Regions from separate parts of the Pandoraea sp. NPDC090278 genome, predicted to be linked through region 2. Evidence: predicted binding sites of a transcription regulator. Region 2 holds the regulator's gene; each other region holds the start of a gene.
What was found. Region 2 encodes LexA, which represses DNA repair genes until DNA is damaged. Its sites were predicted from a motif close to ACTGTATNNNNATACAGT; they were not measured.
Positions count from the first base shown of each region.

Region 1: the regulator LexA is predicted to act here: its motif matches at 4,281-4,298, upstream of ACIQWO_RS11655 (ATP-dependent helicase).
Region 3: the regulator LexA is predicted to act here: its motif matches at 1,835-1,852, upstream of ACIQWO_RS01070 (PA0069 family radical SAM protein).

Region 1 is NZ_JBIVYJ010000002.1:732,642-738,624, forward strand. Features, by position in the region: gene ACIQWO_RS11635 (catalase) at 1-777, shown strand, start outside; gene ACIQWO_RS11640 (hypothetical protein) at 818-1,411, opposite strand; fluoride riboswitch at 1,686-1,764, shown strand; gene ACIQWO_RS11645 (voltage-gated chloride channel family protein) at 1,932-3,245, shown strand; gene ACIQWO_RS11650 (DUF72 domain-containing protein) at 3,242-4,183, opposite strand; gene ACIQWO_RS11655 (ATP-dependent helicase) at 4,350-5,983, shown strand, end outside.
Region 2 is NZ_JBIVYJ010000001.1:719,851-725,833, forward strand. Features, by position in the region: gene typA (translational GTPase TypA) at 219-2,042, shown strand; gene ACIQWO_RS03155 (enoyl-CoA hydratase/isomerase family protein) at 2,189-3,301, shown strand; gene ACIQWO_RS03160 (hypothetical protein) at 3,338-3,760, opposite strand; gene lexA (transcriptional repressor LexA) at 3,966-4,619, opposite strand; gene ACIQWO_RS03170 (copper-binding protein) at 4,795-5,145, opposite strand; gene ACIQWO_RS03175 (efflux RND transporter permease subunit) at 5,142-5,983, opposite strand, start outside.
Region 3 is NZ_JBIVYJ010000001.1:260,078-266,060, forward strand. Features, by position in the region: gene ACIQWO_RS01065 (Lrp/AsnC ligand binding domain-containing protein) at 91-579, shown strand; gene ACIQWO_RS01070 (PA0069 family radical SAM protein) at 589-1,767, opposite strand; gene ACIQWO_RS01075 (Rossmann-like and DUF2520 domain-containing protein) at 1,986-2,921, opposite strand; gene ACIQWO_RS01080 (hypothetical protein) at 2,931-3,380, opposite strand; gene ACIQWO_RS01085 (DUF4377 domain-containing protein) at 3,390-4,202, opposite strand; gene ACIQWO_RS01090 (PQQ-dependent sugar dehydrogenase) at 4,386-5,510, opposite strand; gene rpsP (30S ribosomal protein S16) at 5,763-5,983, shown strand, end outside.

The DNA.
Region 1 (5,983 bases), on a different contig from region 2:
GCCGAAGCAGCGACCATGTCCGGTCAGGACGCCGATTTCCACCGTCGCGATCTGTTCGACGCCATTGCGCGTGGCGAAAACCCGAGCTGGATCCTGTCGGTGCAGGTCATGCCGTACGCGGACGCGAAGCAGTACCGCTTCAATCCGTTCGATCTGACGAAGACGTGGTCGCACAAGGACTATCCGCTGATCAAGGTGGGCAAGATGACGCTCAACCGCAATCCGGAGAACTTCTTCGCGCAAATCGAGCAAGCGGCGTTCTCGCCGGGTAACACCGTGCCGGGTATCGGTCTGTCCCCGGACAAGATGCTGCTCGGCCGTGCGTTCGCGTACAACGACGCCCAGCGCAATCGCATCGGTACCAACTTCCACCAACTGCCGGTGAACCGTCCGAAGGTGCCGGTGAAGACGTATATGTTCGACGGTCACATGGCTTTTGAGCATAGCGGCAACGCCCCGGTGTATGTGCCCAACAGCGGTGGACGTCCGTATGCCGATCAGACCGGTCCGGCCGAAGACGGCTGGGAATCCGACGGCGCTATGGTCCGCAGTGCCTACACACTGCACAAGGACGATGACGACTTCTCGCAACCGGGCGATCTCGTACGCAACGTATTCGACGAAGCGTCCCGTACGCGTCTCGTCGAAACCGTCTCCGGCGCCCTGCTCGGCGGTGTCCGCAGTCCGGTACTGGAGCGCGCGTTCGACTACTGGAAGCAGGTCGATCCGGATGTCGGTGCACGCATTGAGAAGGCGGTGAAGGCTGCGAAGAAGTAAGCTCGAGTAAGCGCGTGGATTGGCGCGAGACGTCGGCGCGCTAATCCCAATGACGCATTTGCGGCGGGCGACGATGCTCTGCAAAGTGCCCGCCGTTTTCATGCGTGAAAGGTTTCACGTCCAGCGTAGTAATGCCCTCCAGAATCCGGCGCGCAGTCGGTGTATTTCGCAGACGTTCGCGCATCGTGCTGTCGATGTTGCCGATAATCTCTGCCGCACAAGTCCCGCCTTCTCGCATGGCTCGTTCCGGGTCATAGCTCCCCATCAGACTCAGATACTCAGTGGCTTGGTTGCCAAAGACCGCTCTAAATATCTCCTGCGTTTCGAAGAGCATGATGAAGACGGTCGGGGCGGCGATGACGACCTCGAATTGTTCCTCCGCCGCGTTAAGCGTCAGCACGTCTCGAATGCGATCCTCCTGATCGTCAAACACGTTCGGGTGTGTCGAATGAACATTGTGAATCACGAGCGTTTGAAGCTGTCGTCGATAAATGATGTCGCGCGCCATCGAAGGGACGTCGCTCAGTGCACTTGGGCAATAAAATTGTGACGATTCGACAAGCGCTTCGGGCATCCACGCCTGAAGAAAAGCAATCGCGTCGTTGTTCGGACAAATGATGCTGCGAATTTCCATATGAATCTCCTTAGTCTGCGCAGCTCATGCAATGTGCGCCTTCCTCCATGCATGCGCGGTATTTGCGTTTGAGTCCCTGCGCGAAATCTCGCTGGCTTATGCAATATTCAATGTCGTCGCCGGTCCGGCAGAGAATGGTTGGCCGATTCTAGGGGCGAGGGCGGGGGAAAAGCGGCAAGCGGTCGATTTATCGGAATCCGCCGATCGGGTTCGGCATTTCGTCCCAAAAAATGTCACTTATTGTGAGTGGGCGCGGTTCCTGATAGCATCACAACTGCTGCACGGAGATGGCATTCCTCCGGCGTTCGTTTCGCAAACCGCCCCGCAATGGGGCTGATGATGCCTGCAAGATCCTGGCGTGCCGGGAGGTTGCGGGCTATGCGAACGAGCGTTTTTCTCGTTCCTCTGAAGTCGCATTCCGCAGACCGTTCCCCTTCGCGTGCAGGCCATGTGTCGACGACGTTGTTCGTCCCTGTTTGAACCTGTGAAGATGTTCCGCGATTCTCCTTTGTGGTCTTCCCTGCGCGATCTGTTCGGCGTATTGCCGCGTGCTGCCCATGCGAGTGCGCTCGCAGCACTCGTCGGCGTGATGGCGGGCAGCGCATCTGCGCTGTTCCTTGTCGTGCTGGATCTCGCGACGAATACGCGCCTCGTACACCCCTGGCTGCTCTGGCTGCTGCCAGTCGCCGGATTCGCGGTCGGCTGGCTCTATCTGCGGCTCGGCGCGAGCGTCGAAGCAGGCAACAACCTGCTGATCGACGAGATTCACGATCCGCAGCGGGTCGTGCCGTTGCGCATGGCGCCGCTCGTGCTGTTCGGTACCGTGGTGACCCACCTCTTCGGTGGCTCAGCGGGACGCGAAGGCACGGCCGTGCAAATGGGCGGCGCGCTTGCCGATCAGTTGACGCATGTCTTCCGTTTGTCAGGCGAGCAACGCCGTGTGTTGTTGATGTCTGGGATCGCCGCAGGGTTCGCGTCGGTGTTCGGTACGCCCCTCGCGGGCGCGGTATTCGGTCTCGAAGTGCTCGCCATCGGTCGATTACGTTACGACGCTCTGCTCCCGTGCCTCGTCGCTGCCCTCGTCGGCGACGCGGTGACCCGCGCGTGGGGCGTACACCATACCGTCTACACGATTGCGTCGGCGGCGTTCGCGCCTTCGATCACGCTCGCAGGTGCCTTCAGTGCCGCCGCGGCCGGTGTGCTTTGCGGACTGGTCGGCATGGCATTCGCACAGGCGACGCATGCCACGTCAGCCTTCATGAAGGGGCGTATCGCGTACGCGCCACTGCGTCCGTTTGCAGGCGGTCTGCTGGTGGCTGTGGCGGCCACGTTGCTAGGGACGCCGCAGTACCTCGGCCTCGGTATCCCAACCATCGTTGACGCCTTCCATACGTCGCTGCCGTGGTACGACTTTCTCGGCAAGACGATCTTCACGGTAATCACGCTCGGAACAGGATTCAAGGGCGGTGAGGTGACGCCGCTGTTCTATATCGGCGCGACGATGGGCAATGCGCTGTCCCATGTGCTGCTGCTCCCAGCGGCAGTACTCGCAGGCATCGGCTTCGTCGCGGTATTCGCGGGGGCGGCGAATACGCCCATTGCGTCGACGTTGATGGCGATCGAGATTTTCGGTCCGGAGATCGGAGGCTACGCAGCTATCGCTTGTGTGCTTGCGTATCTGTGTTCCGGGCACACGGGCATCTATCGTGCACAGCGTGTGGGCCACAGCAAACATGGAGAAGTGCCCCAAGGCATGCGGCTCGCGGATCTTCCGGTGTGGCGCAAGGCATTCAGAGCGAATCCTTCATCGTCTGGCAAGGCACGTCGTCCTTAAGTATGCAGGCGAGCCAGATCGGCGAGGGCACGTTGAAACGCTGATGCGTTTTTCATCCCCTGATCTTCGTGATTGGTATTGAAGAGCACGTGCGTGTCGTCGGCGAGCGCGGCGATCCGTTCGACGCGTGCGGAAATGTCGATCAGCTCACTCGCGCTGTACTCGTAGACGAAGCGACCCGATGACGCTGTGATGCCCCGGCGGTTCCACGCGGCGGCATTGCGCCCGTGCAGACGCACGACGCACAGGTCGTCGCGCGTCGTGGCCCACACGGCGGGCACGCAGTTGTCGAATCCGGCCGGGGAGTCGACGATGGTGTGCGCTGCCCCTGTCTCGCGCAGCATGGCTAGCGTGGCTGCCTCGCGCGAGGGCGTATCGAACCAGCTACGGTGACGAAATTCGATGGCGTGACGCTCCCCGTCCAGACGTCGCGCGGTCTCGAAGACGAGGGCACGTCCGGCGCGGTCGTTCTGCACTCTTGGTGAGAACTGGAAGTGGATGGCCGTCAGTTGCCCGCTTTGGCGCAACGGCTCGACGGCTTCGAGATAGCGTCGCCACAACTCGTCACGCAACTCGACCGGTATGTCGGTGGCGGCAATTTGCGCGCTTTCCGACGACGCGCGGTGGTGCTGCGCTTCATGTGACGGTAATGCCTGCGCGATATCGGATGGCAACGCGGCGAGCGGCGTGTTGTGCCCGGTGAAGGCGCGAAACGCCTTGATGTGAAAGCGAAAGGCGGGGGGCGTGCGCTGCGTCCATCGCCAGGCGATGTCGGCATCGGGCAACCGGTAGTAACTGCTGTCGACCTCGACCAGATCGAACTTCGACGCGTAATGGCGCAGGCGCGCGGCCGGTGTATCGACGCCCGGCGGGTAGAACCGTCCGCACGCGATGAGCGTGGGGTCGGTCCAGGACGACGTGCCGGTGCGGATGGTCATAAGGGCCGTAGGCGGGGGGTGGGCTGTCTAGGCGGGTGACAGCGAGGATTCATCCGAATTTCGCAAGGGGCTCGATGGGCGTAAAACCCATCGTTATAATGTATAAATATACAGTACTCTTTGAGCGTACCTAACCCGTTTTCCTGTCGTTCATCCGCCAACTCGCATGTCAGAACAGCCGTCCGCCGCCGCCCGCGATCCATGGGCCGAACTCAACGACCGTCAGCGTGAAGCCGTCGACTTCGGTGTGGGCGACGATGGCGCGCCCGGTGGACCGTTGCTCGTGATTGCCGGGGCAGGGTCCGGCAAGACGAGTACGCTCGCGCACCGGGTCGCGAATCTGATCGTGCGTGGCGCAGACCCCAATCGCATCCTGCTGCTCACCTTCTCGCGTCGTGCCGCTGGCGAAATGGAGCGTCGCGTGGGGGCCGTGTTGCAGAAGGTGCTGGGGCTGTCGTCGACACAACCGCCGTCGTTGCCGTGGGCGGGTACGTTCCACGCCATCGGTGCACGGTTGCTGCGCGATTTCGCGCCGCGTATCGGGCTGTCGGAAGCGTTCACCATCCATGACCGCAGCGACGCCGAGGATCTGCTCGGGCTGGTGCGGCACGATCTGGGTTTTTCCGCTACGCAGTCGCGTTTCCCGCTCAAAGGCACGTGTCTGTCGATCTACTCGCGCGTGGTGAACAGTCAGGCACCGCTGGCCGAAGTGCTCGCGAAGCATTTCCCGTGGTGCGCGCAATGGGAGGCGCAACTCAAGCAGCTTTTCGGCGGTTATGTCGACGCCAAACAAGCGCAGCACGTGCTCGACTACGACGACCTGCTGTTGTACTGGGCGGAGACGATGGGCGCGCCGGAACTGGCTCGCGAACTCGACGCCCGTTTCGATCATGTACTCGTCGACGAGTATCAGGACACCAATCGCTTGCAGGCCCAGATTCTGCTCTCGATGAAACCGGACGGGCGCGGCCTGACGGTCGTAGGCGACGACGCGCAATCGATCTATGCGTTTCGCGCGGCGACGATCCGCAACATCCTCGATTTCCCGGGCCAATTTTCCGAGCCTGCGCACGTGGTGACGCTGGAGCGCAATTACCGGTCGACGCAGCCGATTCTGGATGCATCCAACGCCGTGATCGCAGAATCGAACGAGCGCTACGCGAAGGCGCTGTGGACGGACCGGGCATCGGACCGGTTGCCGCAACTCGTCAATGTGAGCGACGAATCGGGGCAGGCGCGTTGGGTCGCCGATCAGGTGCTGGCGCAACGTGAGACCGGCACGCGACTCACGCAACAGGCGGTGCTGTTTCGCACGGGCAGTCACAGCGCGGCGCTGGAGCTGGAGCTCACGCGTCGCAATATTCCCTTCGTGAAGTTCGGTGGATTGAAGTTTCTTGAAGCGGCCCATGTGAAGGACATGCTGTCGATCTTGCGATGGGCGCATAACCCGGCGAGCCGTCTGTCGGGTTTTCGCGTTGCGCAGTTGATCCCCGGCATCGGGCCTGTAAGCGCCACGCGGTTGCTCGATGCGATGGCGCAGTCCGCGACACCCGCGCAGGTGCTGGCCGAGTTCAAGCCACCGTCCGGTGCCGCCACGGAGTGGAAGGCGTTTGTCGAAGTCTTCATGACGCTGCACGACACGCGGCTGGCGTGGCCAGCAGACGTCGACCTGGCGCTGCGCTGGTACGCACCGCTGCTCACGCAACGTTTCGACGATGCCGCCGTGCGTCAGGCCGATCTCGAACAACTCGCGCGCATCGCCAACACGTACGGCTCGCGCGAGCAATTCCTCACCGAGCT
Region 2 (5,983 bases):
AGATGAATTGCTCTAATTTGGTGCGTAGCATCGAAAACGCGGGGACGGGGAGGGAGGAGGGGGGGGGAGGAAAATCGCCGGTCTGCTTCGTGACAAATGTGGGGCAATCGTCGAATCAATGGCGCATGCCGTTGTTGCAATGCAGAAAGGCCATGACGTGAGACACGCGCAAGTGGTAGAATCGCGGATTCCTCAAAGGCTTTTTCGAGCACCCTTTCATGACCCGCGCTCTCCGTAATATCGCCATCATCGCGCACGTCGACCACGGCAAAACCACGCTCGTCGACCAGTTGCTGCGCCAGTCGGGCACCTTCCGCGAAAACCAGCAAGTCGCTGAACGCGTGATGGACTCGAACGACATTGAAAAAGAGCGCGGCATCACGATCCTCGCCAAAAACTGCGCCGTCGAATACGAAGGCACGCACATCAACATCGTCGATACCCCGGGACACGCGGACTTCGGCGGTGAAGTGGAGCGTGTGCTCTCGATGGTCGACAGCGTTCTGCTGGTGGTCGACGCCGTCGAAGGCCCGATGCCGCAAACGCGCTTCGTGACCCGCAAGGCCCTGGGCCTCGGTCTGAAGCCGATCGTCGTGGTCAACAAGATCGACCGCCCGGGCGCACGGCCGGACTGGGTCATCGACCAGACGTTCGACCTGATGGACAAGCTTGGCGCCACCAACGAACAGCTCGACTTCCCGGTGGTCTACGCTTCGGCCCTGAACGGTTTCGCAAGCCTCGATTCGGATGTCCGCGACGGCACCATGAAGCCGCTGTTCGACGCGATCCTGGAACACGTTCCGGTTCGCGACGCCGATCCGGAAGCGCCGCTGCAGCTGCAAATCAGCTCGCTCGACTACTCGACGTTCGTCGGCCGTATCGGTATTGGCCGTATCACGCGTGGTCGCGTCAAGCCCGGCCAGCAAGTGGTGATGCGTTCGGGTCCGGACGGTGAAATTCTCAAGCGCAAGATCAATCAAGTCCTGACCTTCAAGGGTCTGGAGCGCGTGATGTCGGACGAAGGCGCCGAAGCTGGCGACATCGTGCTGATCAACGGTATTGAAGACGTGGGTATCGGCGTGACCATCTGCGACGCAGATACGCCGGAAGCGCTGCCGCTGCTGACCGTCGACGAGCCGACGCTCACGATGAACTTCTGCGTGAACACGTCGCCGCTGGCTGGCCGTGAAGGCAAGTTCGTGACGAGCCGTCAGATCCGCGATCGTCTGGACAAGGAACTGAATCACAACGTGGCGCTGCGCGTGAAGGACACCGACAGCGACTCGATCTTTGAAGTGTCGGGCCGTGGTGAACTGCACCTGACGATTCTGATCGAGAACATGCGTCGCGAAGGCTATGAACTGGCCGTGTCGCGTCCGCGCGTGGTGATCAAGGAAATCGACGGCGTGAAGCACGAGCCGTACGAAATGCTGACCATCGACCTGGAAGACGAACACCAGGGCGGCGTCATGGAAGAAATCGGTCGTCGCAAGGGCGAAATGCTGGACATGGTGTCGGACGGTCGTGGCCGTACGCGTCTTGAATACCGCATTCCGGCTCGCGGCCTGATCGGCTTCCAGGGCGATTTCCTGTCGATGACCCGTGGTACGGGCCTGATGAGCCACATTTTCGATGCTTACGCACCGGTCAAGGATGGTTCGCTGGGTGAGCGTCGTAACGGCGTGTTGATCTCGCAAGATAACGGCGATGCCGTGGCCTACGCACTGTGGAAGCTGCAGGATCGTGGTCGTATGTTCGTGAAGCCGGGTGATGCCCTCTACGAAGGCATGATCATCGGTATTCACAGCCGCGATAACGACCTCGTGGTCAACCCGATCAAGGGCAAGCAGCTCACGAACGTGCGTGCGTCGGGTACCGATGAAGCCGTGCGTCTGGTGCCGCCGATCGCGATGAGCCTCGAATACGCCGTGGAATTCATCGACGACGACGAACTGGTCGAAGTCACGCCGCAGACGATTCGCCTGCGCAAGCGTCACCTGATCGAGCACGAGCGCAAGCGCGCTTCGCGCGAAGAGAAGTAAAGCCGGCGATGGAATCGCGGCGCAACGGATGAAAAGTCCGTCGCGCTGCGGGATCTGTCTGTTGGAAGAAAAGCCGGTGCCATGCGCCGGCTTTTTTGTTTTTCAATCCCCCCAATCCGTTGACGTTTCCGGAGTCCTTGCCTGACATGACCGATTTTGTTCGAACCGAAATCCGTGGCCGTATCGGCTTCATCACGCTGACTCGCCCGAAGGCACTCAATGCGTTGTCGCACGACATGATTCGTGCGATGGCTGCTGCGCTCGATCAGTGGCGCGACGATCCCAAGGTGCTGGGTGTCGTGCTGCAAGGCGAGGGCGAGAAGGGGCTGTGCGCGGGTGGTGATATTCGCTACTTCCATGAAGCCATCAGCGCAGGCCGCACGGACATCATGGATTTCTTCACCGACGAGTATCGGCTCAACTACACGATCGCGTCTTATCCGAAGCCGTACATCGCACTGATGGACGGTGTGGTGATGGGCGGTGGCATGGGCATCTCGCAAGGCGCGACGTTGCGCATCGTCACCGAGGCGACGCGCATGGCGATGCCCGAGACGGCCATCGGTCTGTTCCCGGATGTCGGCGGCGGGTTCTTCCTGGCGAATCTCGCGGGGCATCTCGGTGAGTACCTCGGCACCACGGGCATCGTGTTCGGCGCAGTCGATGCGTGTGAGATCGGTCTGGCGGACGTGGTTGTGCCGCGCGCGTCGTTGCCCGAGTTGTGCGACCGGCTGGCCAATGGCGACTGGAAGGATAGCGATGCTGTGCTTGACGCCGCACGTACGTTCGCTCGCGAAAGTCTGCCGCCTGCTGGTCTCGCTCCCGGTAAGCTCGCGCCGTTGCGCAGCGTGATCGATGAACACTTCGGTCTCGCAGACATGCCCGCGATTCTGAAGGGGCTCAAACTCGAAGCGCGTTGCGAGTACTCGGGCTGGGCGGAGGAGACGGAAGACCTGTTGCGCGCCAAGCGGTCGCCGTTGATGACATGCGTGGCGCTTGAGCAGGTGCGCCGTGCCCGCAAGTTGTCACTTGCGGACGAACTGCGTGAAGAGTGGTTGATGATGCGCAGCGTTTTCAATCTCGACGGCCGCACCGGTGCCGAAGGCGTCGAGGGCATTCGTGCGATGGTGATCGACAAGGACCACAAGCCGCGCTGGCAGCACGCGAACATCGAAGCCGTGAAGCCGGAAGACGTCGCGCGCTTCTTCGATGGCGAGCGTCATAGTGCCGATAATCCGTTGCTTACGCTGGGGCAGTGACGACGCGCTAGCGAGCCAAAGGGCCAGCGCAAAACATCAAACCGCTGCCTGGCAGAACTGTTCGCCAACGGCCTGATCGAGTTTGCGGCAGATGTCGGCGAACGTGCCGACCATCACGATGTGCGACCTGTCGCGATAGACACGCACATCGCGACCTTCCTGCGTGTCATGCACTTCATGGCGTGCCTGCTGTTCCCGAACGTTGCGCGATGCCTTCACGGCTTTACCCGCGGGGCAGCCCCGACGCGTGGCCGATGCCACCGCAGCCGCAATCGTGCGCGGCAGCGTGGTCGTGCGAGTGCGGGTGGGCACGGTGTAGGAGCGGGCAACGGCGGGGGCCGAAGCGAACGGTCCGGACAGTGCCGAGAGACCGTACACCGCAGAGAGTCGCGTCTGTGATGACACGCGAACCGGCGATTGACCGAGAGACGTACGCAACAAACCAAAGAGTCGAGCCATGATGCGATCCTTCTTTCAAAGCGGGTCAGAGGGACGTGTCTTGCTGCGAATCGCGTTCGTGTCACAAATCGCAGGCGCAGCAGGGCACGGGCGCCGGACCCAGCCCGGCGCAATCAAATGCAAATCTTCAGGGAGCGGGGCGAGTCGCTGTGTCGCGCTGCCCCGGTTCGCGATGGGCGACCGTCAGCGGCCGCTCATTGATCGTTCATAGATCGTTGTTGCGGATCAGACCGACCGCAATCCCTTCCAGTGCAAAATCGCCGCTGCCTTCGTCGACATTGATGTTCTCGAAGTCGGGGTTTTCGGCGATCAGTTCGACGCCACCCTTCACGCGATGAAAACGTTTGACGGTCACGTCGTCGCCGATGCGTGCCACGACGATCTGACCTTCGCGCGCGTCGGCAGCCTTTTGCACGGCAAGCAGGTCGCCGTCGAGAATGCCCGCGTCGCGCATCGACATGCCGCGCACCTTCAGCAGGTAATCGGGCTGACGCGCAAACATGTTCGGATCGCACTGGAAGTTGCGCTCGATATGTTCCTGCGCCAGGATCGGGCTGCCTGCAGCGACACGGCCGACGAGCGGCAGCGACAACTGCATGAGGCCCATGTGCGGCAGCGTGAACTGATGCGTGCCACCGGCGTCGTCAAGACGTTTGAGGCGAATGCCACGCGATTGACCGGCGGCCAGCTCGATCACGCCTTTGCGCGCCAGCGCCCGAAGGTGCTCCTCGGCGGCGTTGGCGGAGGAGAACCCCAGTTCAGCGGCAATCTCCGCGCGCGTCGGCGGAAAGCCGGTGCGCTCGATCGCTTGCTGAACCAGTTCGTAGACCTGCTGTTGTCGGGCGGTAAGTTTGATCATGGCATCACTGTATGGAAGCACAGGTGGCTGTATTTTTGTACAGTGTTTGCGAAAACGCAAGGGAAAACTTCATGTACTGCGTGAAGTTTCCGCCACACGTGCCCGTCGTCGTGGGCCGGAGGGCAGGCTTTCCGTCACGGGAAGCCTGCCGCCCATCGCGCCATAGCGCTAACGCTTACTTGTCCATACGAACGATCGTCAGTGTTCCGGCCACGTTCTCCACGCGTACCCGGACCTTGTCGCCCGCATGCACGCTTTTGGCCATGGCAGCGTCCTTCGCCTTGTAGGCCATCGTCATGGCAGGCATGGCGATGTTGCTCATCGCGCTGTGCGCGAGCATGACCATGCCGGTCGAGGTGTCGACGCTTTTGACCGTCGCGTCAGTCAGTGCCACGTTGGCATTCACGTCAGCGGCAGGCTTGCCCGACATCGCCATATTGCCCATGTCACCCGCCGCGAACGCCGACGAGGCCGCAGCACCCGAGACAGCCAAAAGAACGCCGGAAACGATAAGAACTTGCTTCATTGCTTTTCTCCAAAGGAAGTGGATGGCACATCGGTGCCGTGTGAAACAACAGGGGGGACAACCGCAGACGCGTGGGCATTCGGCAAATCAGCCGGATTGACCGACGCCGAGCGTTTGAGACGCCGCCGCTGTAGCAGCAGCCACGCAGCGGGAATGACGAACATGGAAAGCAGGGGCGCGGTAATCATGCCGCCGACCATCGGCGCGGCGATGCGCTGCATGACTTCCGAGCCTGCGCCGTGACCGATCATGATCGGGATGAGGCCTGCGAGAATGACCGCGACCGTCATCGCTTTGGGCCGCACGCGCAGCACGGCACCTTCACGAATCGCATCGACTATCAGCGCTTCGTCGAGCGTCTCGCCGTTGGCCACTCGTCGTTCCAGCGCACCGCGTAAATACAGCAGCATCACGACGCCGAACTCCGCCGCCACACCCGCCAGCGCGATGAACCCGACGGAAGTCGCCACCGATACGGCATGCCCCAGCCCCCAGATCAGCCAGAAGCCACCAACGAGCGCGAAGGGAATCGTCGACATCAGCATCAGCGCGTCGACCGCCGAGTTGAATGTCAGGAAGAGCAGCACGAAGATCACGGCGAGCGTGATCGGAATCACCGTACGCAACTTCGCTGCCGCGCGTTCGAGATACTCGAACTGCCCCGACCACGCAATCGAATACCCTGCCGGGACGACGACTTTGTTGGCCACGAGACGTTGCATGCCAGTCACGGCGGATTGCAAGTCAGTGTCGCGGATATCCATGTATACGAAGCCGGACAGCCGAGCGTTTTCGCTTCGGATCATCGGTGGCCCGTCTTCGACGCGCAGCGTGGCCA
Region 3 (5,983 bases), 460 kb from region 2:
TAAAACCATAGTTATGCAGTAATAATTCGCATGCTATTCTCGGAATCGTAGGTTTAGTTAATGTATATGGCCTGAATTCAGGAAAAAATCATGAGGGTTCAGCAGCAATCCGTCCGGACACTGGACCGGCTCGACCGACGTATCCTGACGCTGCTCCAACAGGACGGACGGATGTCGATGAAGGACCTGTCGGAGCAGGTCGGTTTGTCCATCACGCCGTGCATCGAGCGCGTGAAACGCATGGAGCGGGACGGCGTGATCATGGGCTACTTCGCCCGCGTCAATCCGGCGGCTTTGGGCGCGGCACTGCTGGTGTTCGTCGAAATCACGCTCGATCACAAATCCGGCAACATGTTCGATCAGTTCCGCAGGGAGGTGCTGCGTATTCCGGAGGTCATGGAATGTCATCTGATTTCCGGGGATTTCGACTATCTGATCAAGGCGCGCATCCGCGAGATGTCCGAGTACCGGAAGTTGCTGGGCGACATTCTTCTTCAACTGCCAGGTGCCGTGCAGTCGAAAAGCTACGTCGTCATGGAGGAGATCAAGGAAACGCTCACCGTTCATGTTGATGAGTGAGCGTATTGCCTAGAAAAGCGGCATTTGCGGATCTGCCGCGTTCGCCGGTCCGCTGTTCGCGGTTTGCCGGTCAGGACGCGCACGCCGACCTTGATTCGCCCCGTTCCCGTCACCGGCCTGTGACGGCAATTCCGGGACGCAGAACTGATCGTTTCTCAATGGCGGTCTGGCCTGATTGAGTCCCAACTTGCGCGCCGCCAGGTGAAAGCGCTGCCGAATCAATTCGGCGTGTAATCCGGTGCCTTTCATCCGTGTACCGAACTCCGAGCTATTGTGCTTTCCGTCACGCACTTGCTCGATCAGACTCATGACGTGGCGTGCCCGCAACGGGTAATTGGCTTCCAGCCATTCGACGAAGACGTCGTGCACTTCTCGGGGAAGCCGCAACATCACATACGCAGCGTAAGTTGCGCCGGCTTCGGCTGCGGTCGTCAGCACGCGTTCGATATCGAAATCGGTCAGCGCAGGCACGATCGGCGCGACGATGACACCTGTCGGAATACCCGCATCCGTCAGCTTACGGATGGCGTCGATGCGTCGCGACGGCGTATTCGCGCGCGGTTCCATCTTGCGGGCGATATCCGCATCGAGCGTTCCCACCGAAATGAAGACCCGTGCAAGACCTCGCTCGGCCATGCGCGAAAGAATGTCGATATCGCGCGTGACGAGCGCCGACTTGGTGGTGATGCCGACAGGGTGCCCAAAACGCTCCAGCACTTCCAGGACGCTGCGCGTGATCCCGTATTCCCTCTCGATTGGCTGATAAGGGTCCGTGTTTGCGCCGAGCGCAAGTAAAGCGGGTTGGTAACCGCGCTTGCGCAACTCAACGTCAAGACGCTCTGCCGCATTGTGTTTCGCGTACAAACGGGTCTCGAAGTCCAGACCCGGAGAGAGTCCCAGGTAGGCGTGCGTGGGGCGCGCAAAGCAATAGGTGCAGCCGTGCTCGCATCCACGGTAGGGATTGATCGAGCGATCGAAGGGGATGTCCGCCGAAGTGTTGCGGGAGATGATCGTTCTCGCATTTTCCAGTGCGACCTGGGTCACGAATTTGACTTCGCATTCTTGGGCAGCGTCCGATTCATGACGGGTCTCATCGCTCTCGCGACGGAACGCTGAAAAGCGCGATTCGAGATTGGCGGTGGCGCCTCGGCCCTTACGCGACGGGGGCGGCGCGAATGAGGATGCCATGACTCATCTCCTGAAGAGCTGTCCCTGTCACGGCCATCGGGCAGCCGCAGGGAATGCTTGTCATTATACTGTGTTTTTATACAGTATTTGAGCGGAGGAGAGATATGGCGAATGGAGGGAATGGGGTGAGCGGTATTCCGCTGGCGCTGGTCGGCCCGGCGGCGCTGACGATCCGGGCCGCGGCGATAGGGTGGGCCTTTTGCGAGGCGTGGCTGAAGCTATGTGTGACTTCCGGGGGAGACCGGCGGGATAAAGGGCGCGATCGCCCGTGCGATGTCGTCAAGGGCAGCGTTGTCCGGGTTCGGACGCTGACGCGCCAGATGAATGGCGCGAAGGGTCAGCAGCGAGTAGAGCGTTGCATGGTTACCGCCCATGGTGGCGAGCGCTTCGACGTGGCGGGCAACGATATTGGCGTCGCCGCGCGACACCGGTCCGGCAAGCGCGCCCGAGAGCCCGCGTTCGCGCGCAGCGTTGAGCGTGCCCATGACCAGCGGCCACATAGCGTCTTGCGCATCGCCCTCCGGCATGCCGATGGAATTCCAGAGGTGAGTCGCCTCGTCGAGCAGGCAGAGCAGAAAACTGGCGGCGTAGTTGGCGCCCGCGTGGTATCGCATGCGCTCGCCTGCCGGAATCGACAAGGGGCGGCAGCCAATATCGCTCGCGAGACGCTGAAGCAGGTCGTTCAGCGGCGCTTCGGCCTCGATGGTGATGGCGCACCCTTGCAGGCGGCTCGCATCGTCGTCGAGTCCGGCAAAAAGAAACAGCGGATGGAAGCCGCCAATTTGCCCGCCGTCGCGCGTCGCAGGCGCGAGCAACCCAACCTCGGACGCGCCGCTGCAATGCACCAGCGCCTGTCCCGCTCGCGGCGTGAGGTGCGCAGCGCAAGTCGCTATGGCGTCGTCAGGCACCGTGAGGAAGACCAGATCGGCTCGCGAAACGACGTCGCCCGTGTCCTCCGAACGTTCAATGGCGAGGGCCTCGCAATTGGGCAAGGTCGTCGCAATGCGTCTCGCACTTTCGATATGGCGGCTAGCAACGATCGTCACTTCGTATCCGGCGCGGGTCGCGGCTTGTGCGAGCGCGCGAGCCACACGTCCGGCACCGATGAAGCCCAGCGTCGGTCGATGGGAGGGGGCGGTGGGAGTGGGCGTCACGATCGGTTTTTACTGCGACAAGCGATTCGGCGTGTCGTGGATTTCAAAGTAAGTCTGAAATGCGACGGCCAAACCGACCATCATCAGCATGGCGCCCACAAACAGCGACACGCTGACGATGATGACCGCGATCCATCCCGACTGCGACTTGTTCGAGACGTGGGTGTTGAACTGCGCGTTCCAGCGCTCGTCCGGACGCAAGCCGTAGACGATCGCGGCGAGAAACGCCGAAAACAGCGAAATGGCACCCAGAATCGTGAGTATCCATCCCGCGAGGGAATGCAGTTCGCTCGTCACCAGAAGTCCCCAGCCGGCTACGCCGCATGCCGAGCCCACAATGTGGGCCCAGCCGAAGCGGTCGCGCATGCCATACAGATAGAAGCGATGCAGGCCGAGCGTGCCGAACAGCATGGCGAGACCGGCGGTCAGAGTTTTGGACTTGTAAGCGACTGCGTTCATTTGGAATGGTTATCGAGCAGGCGTTTCCCGAATGACTTCGACGAGCGTCCAGCGCATGCTCGACGCGTCAGCGGGCGGATTGGCGACAGGTTCACCGTGAATTTTCACGCGGTATTCTACGCCGGGCTTCCACTCGAAGCCATCGATGTGGGCATACCAGAGTTCCCATTGCGATTTGCCGGAGTCGTCGGCGGTGCGCACACGCAAGCACTTGCGCGGTGCCACGCCGACACAGTCCGCCATCTGCGAATCGACGTCGAGAACGCGATCTTCCGTCTTCGCCGCCCCGCTCGCACCTGCCACCGTGCGATTGAGCAACGTTTGGGATGCATAGGTGAGTGTCTGGCCGTTCGGCGCGCTCAGGATCAATTGCGTGTCACGGCGTTCGAAGCGGGTCATGCTCGCGAGCGTCTTGAGATAGCGGTCTTCGAAAGCCATCGAATCCGGGCAGGCCATGCGCGTGGCCGCCGGGGATTGGATGCTGAGCTGTCCCTTGCCGGGGCCGATCGTATATTGCCCAAAGATGCGATTGCAGCCGCCGGTGCCGGAATAAGCCCCTTTGTCGTTGAACGTCAGATTGATGGTGCGGCCTTCCGGCAGGTTCGGCGCGTCGCTCGTGCCTTCCCATTTCATCAACTGCCAGGTGCCGAGAATGTCGGCAGGGGCGGTCGCTGCTGCGGTGTTATCCGGCGTACCCGATGCGGGATTGGCACCGCCACCGGATGGCGCTGCACAACCGGCCAGCATGGCGGCAGGCACGAGGAGCGTCACCAGATACGAAGTCAACGATGAGGGCAGGAACGAGAGTAGGCGTTGAGTCATGATGTTGTATGGGCGTAGTTGCGGAGAGGGCAGGGACGGCGAAAACGTCGCGCTGAACGTGGGGCGATGTGTTCTAGCGGTGCCGTGAGTACCATTCATTGTTGACCGGGCAGGCCAGGGGTCAGTTCCTTGCGTAGTTCTGATGATATTTCCCGTTGGCATGAAATGTGTCATCGAGGGACCTCATGGCTTTCGGTACGTGATTCGATATATGGCTCCGGCATGGTCGTCGCTAATCAGGAGCGATCCGTCCGGCAGGGTTAGCAGGTCGACAGGGCGACCCCACACGGCCTCGTCGTCCCCCAACCACCCCTGCGCAAAAACTTCCTGCTTGCTGACGTTGCCTTTCGCGTCCAGAACCACGCGAACGACCCGGTATCCCACTTTGCTGCTCCGATTCCACGAACCGTGCTCAGCAATAAAGATGCTGCCGCGAAAATCGTCCGGGAACTGCTTGCCTGTATAGAAGCGCATGCCGAGGGCGGCCACGTGGGCACCCAGTTTGGCCATGGGCGGCGAAAAAGTGCGGCACGGCTTTTCGCGACCGAAGTCGGGGTCGGGGACGTCGCCGGCGTGGCAGTACGGGAACCCAAAATGCTCCCCCATGCGCGTCAACCGGTTGAGTTCGTCGTCGGGAACATCGTCGCCGAGCAGATCGCGACCGTTATCGGTGAACCATAGCGTATTGGTGCCAGGCTGCCAGTCGAATCCCACGGTGTTGCGCACGCCGCGGGCGACGACCCGCCAGTCCGTACCGTCGGGCTTCATGCTGCCGATCATCGCGTAACGATTTTCGTCGCGCTTGCAAACATTGCAAGGTGCGCCGACCCCCACATACAGACGCTGGTCCGGACCGAAGGCGATGTAACGCCAGCCGTGGTGGCTTTCGGTGGGAAGCTTGTCGTAGACGACGGCCGGTTTGCCGGGGTTGTCGAGATGGTTCTCGATGTCGTCCAGTCTGACGATGCGCGACACGGCCGAGACATATAAAGCGCCATTGCGCATCGCGACGCCAACGGGCATGTTCAGGCCTGACGCCACTGTACGGACTTTGGCCGCGTAGGCGCGCGATGGATCGAGCGTGATGGCGTAGACGTTGCCTTGCGCCCGGCTACCGACGAACAACGTGCCTTTTGGGCCTAGCGCCATGCCCCGGGCCCCGGGGACCTGATCGGAAAGGACTTCGACGTAGAAGCCCTGAGGTAGCGAGAGGCGCTCGATGGGCAGGGCGTCGCGCGCCGTCGCCAATTGTGGGGTGCAGACCAGCGCGGTGCCGATTAGGATGACCACCCGCGCGGCAATCCGCATGGGCCATGTCAGGAGGAAGGAGAATGAGTATCCATCGGGAAATCGTCGCATGCAGGGCTCGCTTCACACCAAGGATGCGTGCATTGTAGACCAGCGGTTATTGGGGCGCGGCACCGCCGCACAAGCCCTCTAATATAGGCGTGCCTAAATGGAGTGTACTTTCCCTTTGGCGAAGTGTTTGTTTTGACGAGGGTTTTGCGCTATAATCACGCGTTTTCTGTCCGAACACTTCTGGATTCACAAGGATTTAATATGGTCGTTATCCGCCTGGCTCGCGGCGGCGCGAAGAAGCGCCCGTTCTACAACATCGTTGCAACCGACTCGCGTAACCGTCGCGATGGTCGCTTCATCGAGCGTATTGGCTTCTACAACCCGGTCGCTGCCGAAGGCACGGAAGGTCTGCGTATTGCTCAAGACCGTCTGACGTACTGGCAAGGCGTTGGCGCACAACTGTCGCCGACCGTGGCTCGTCT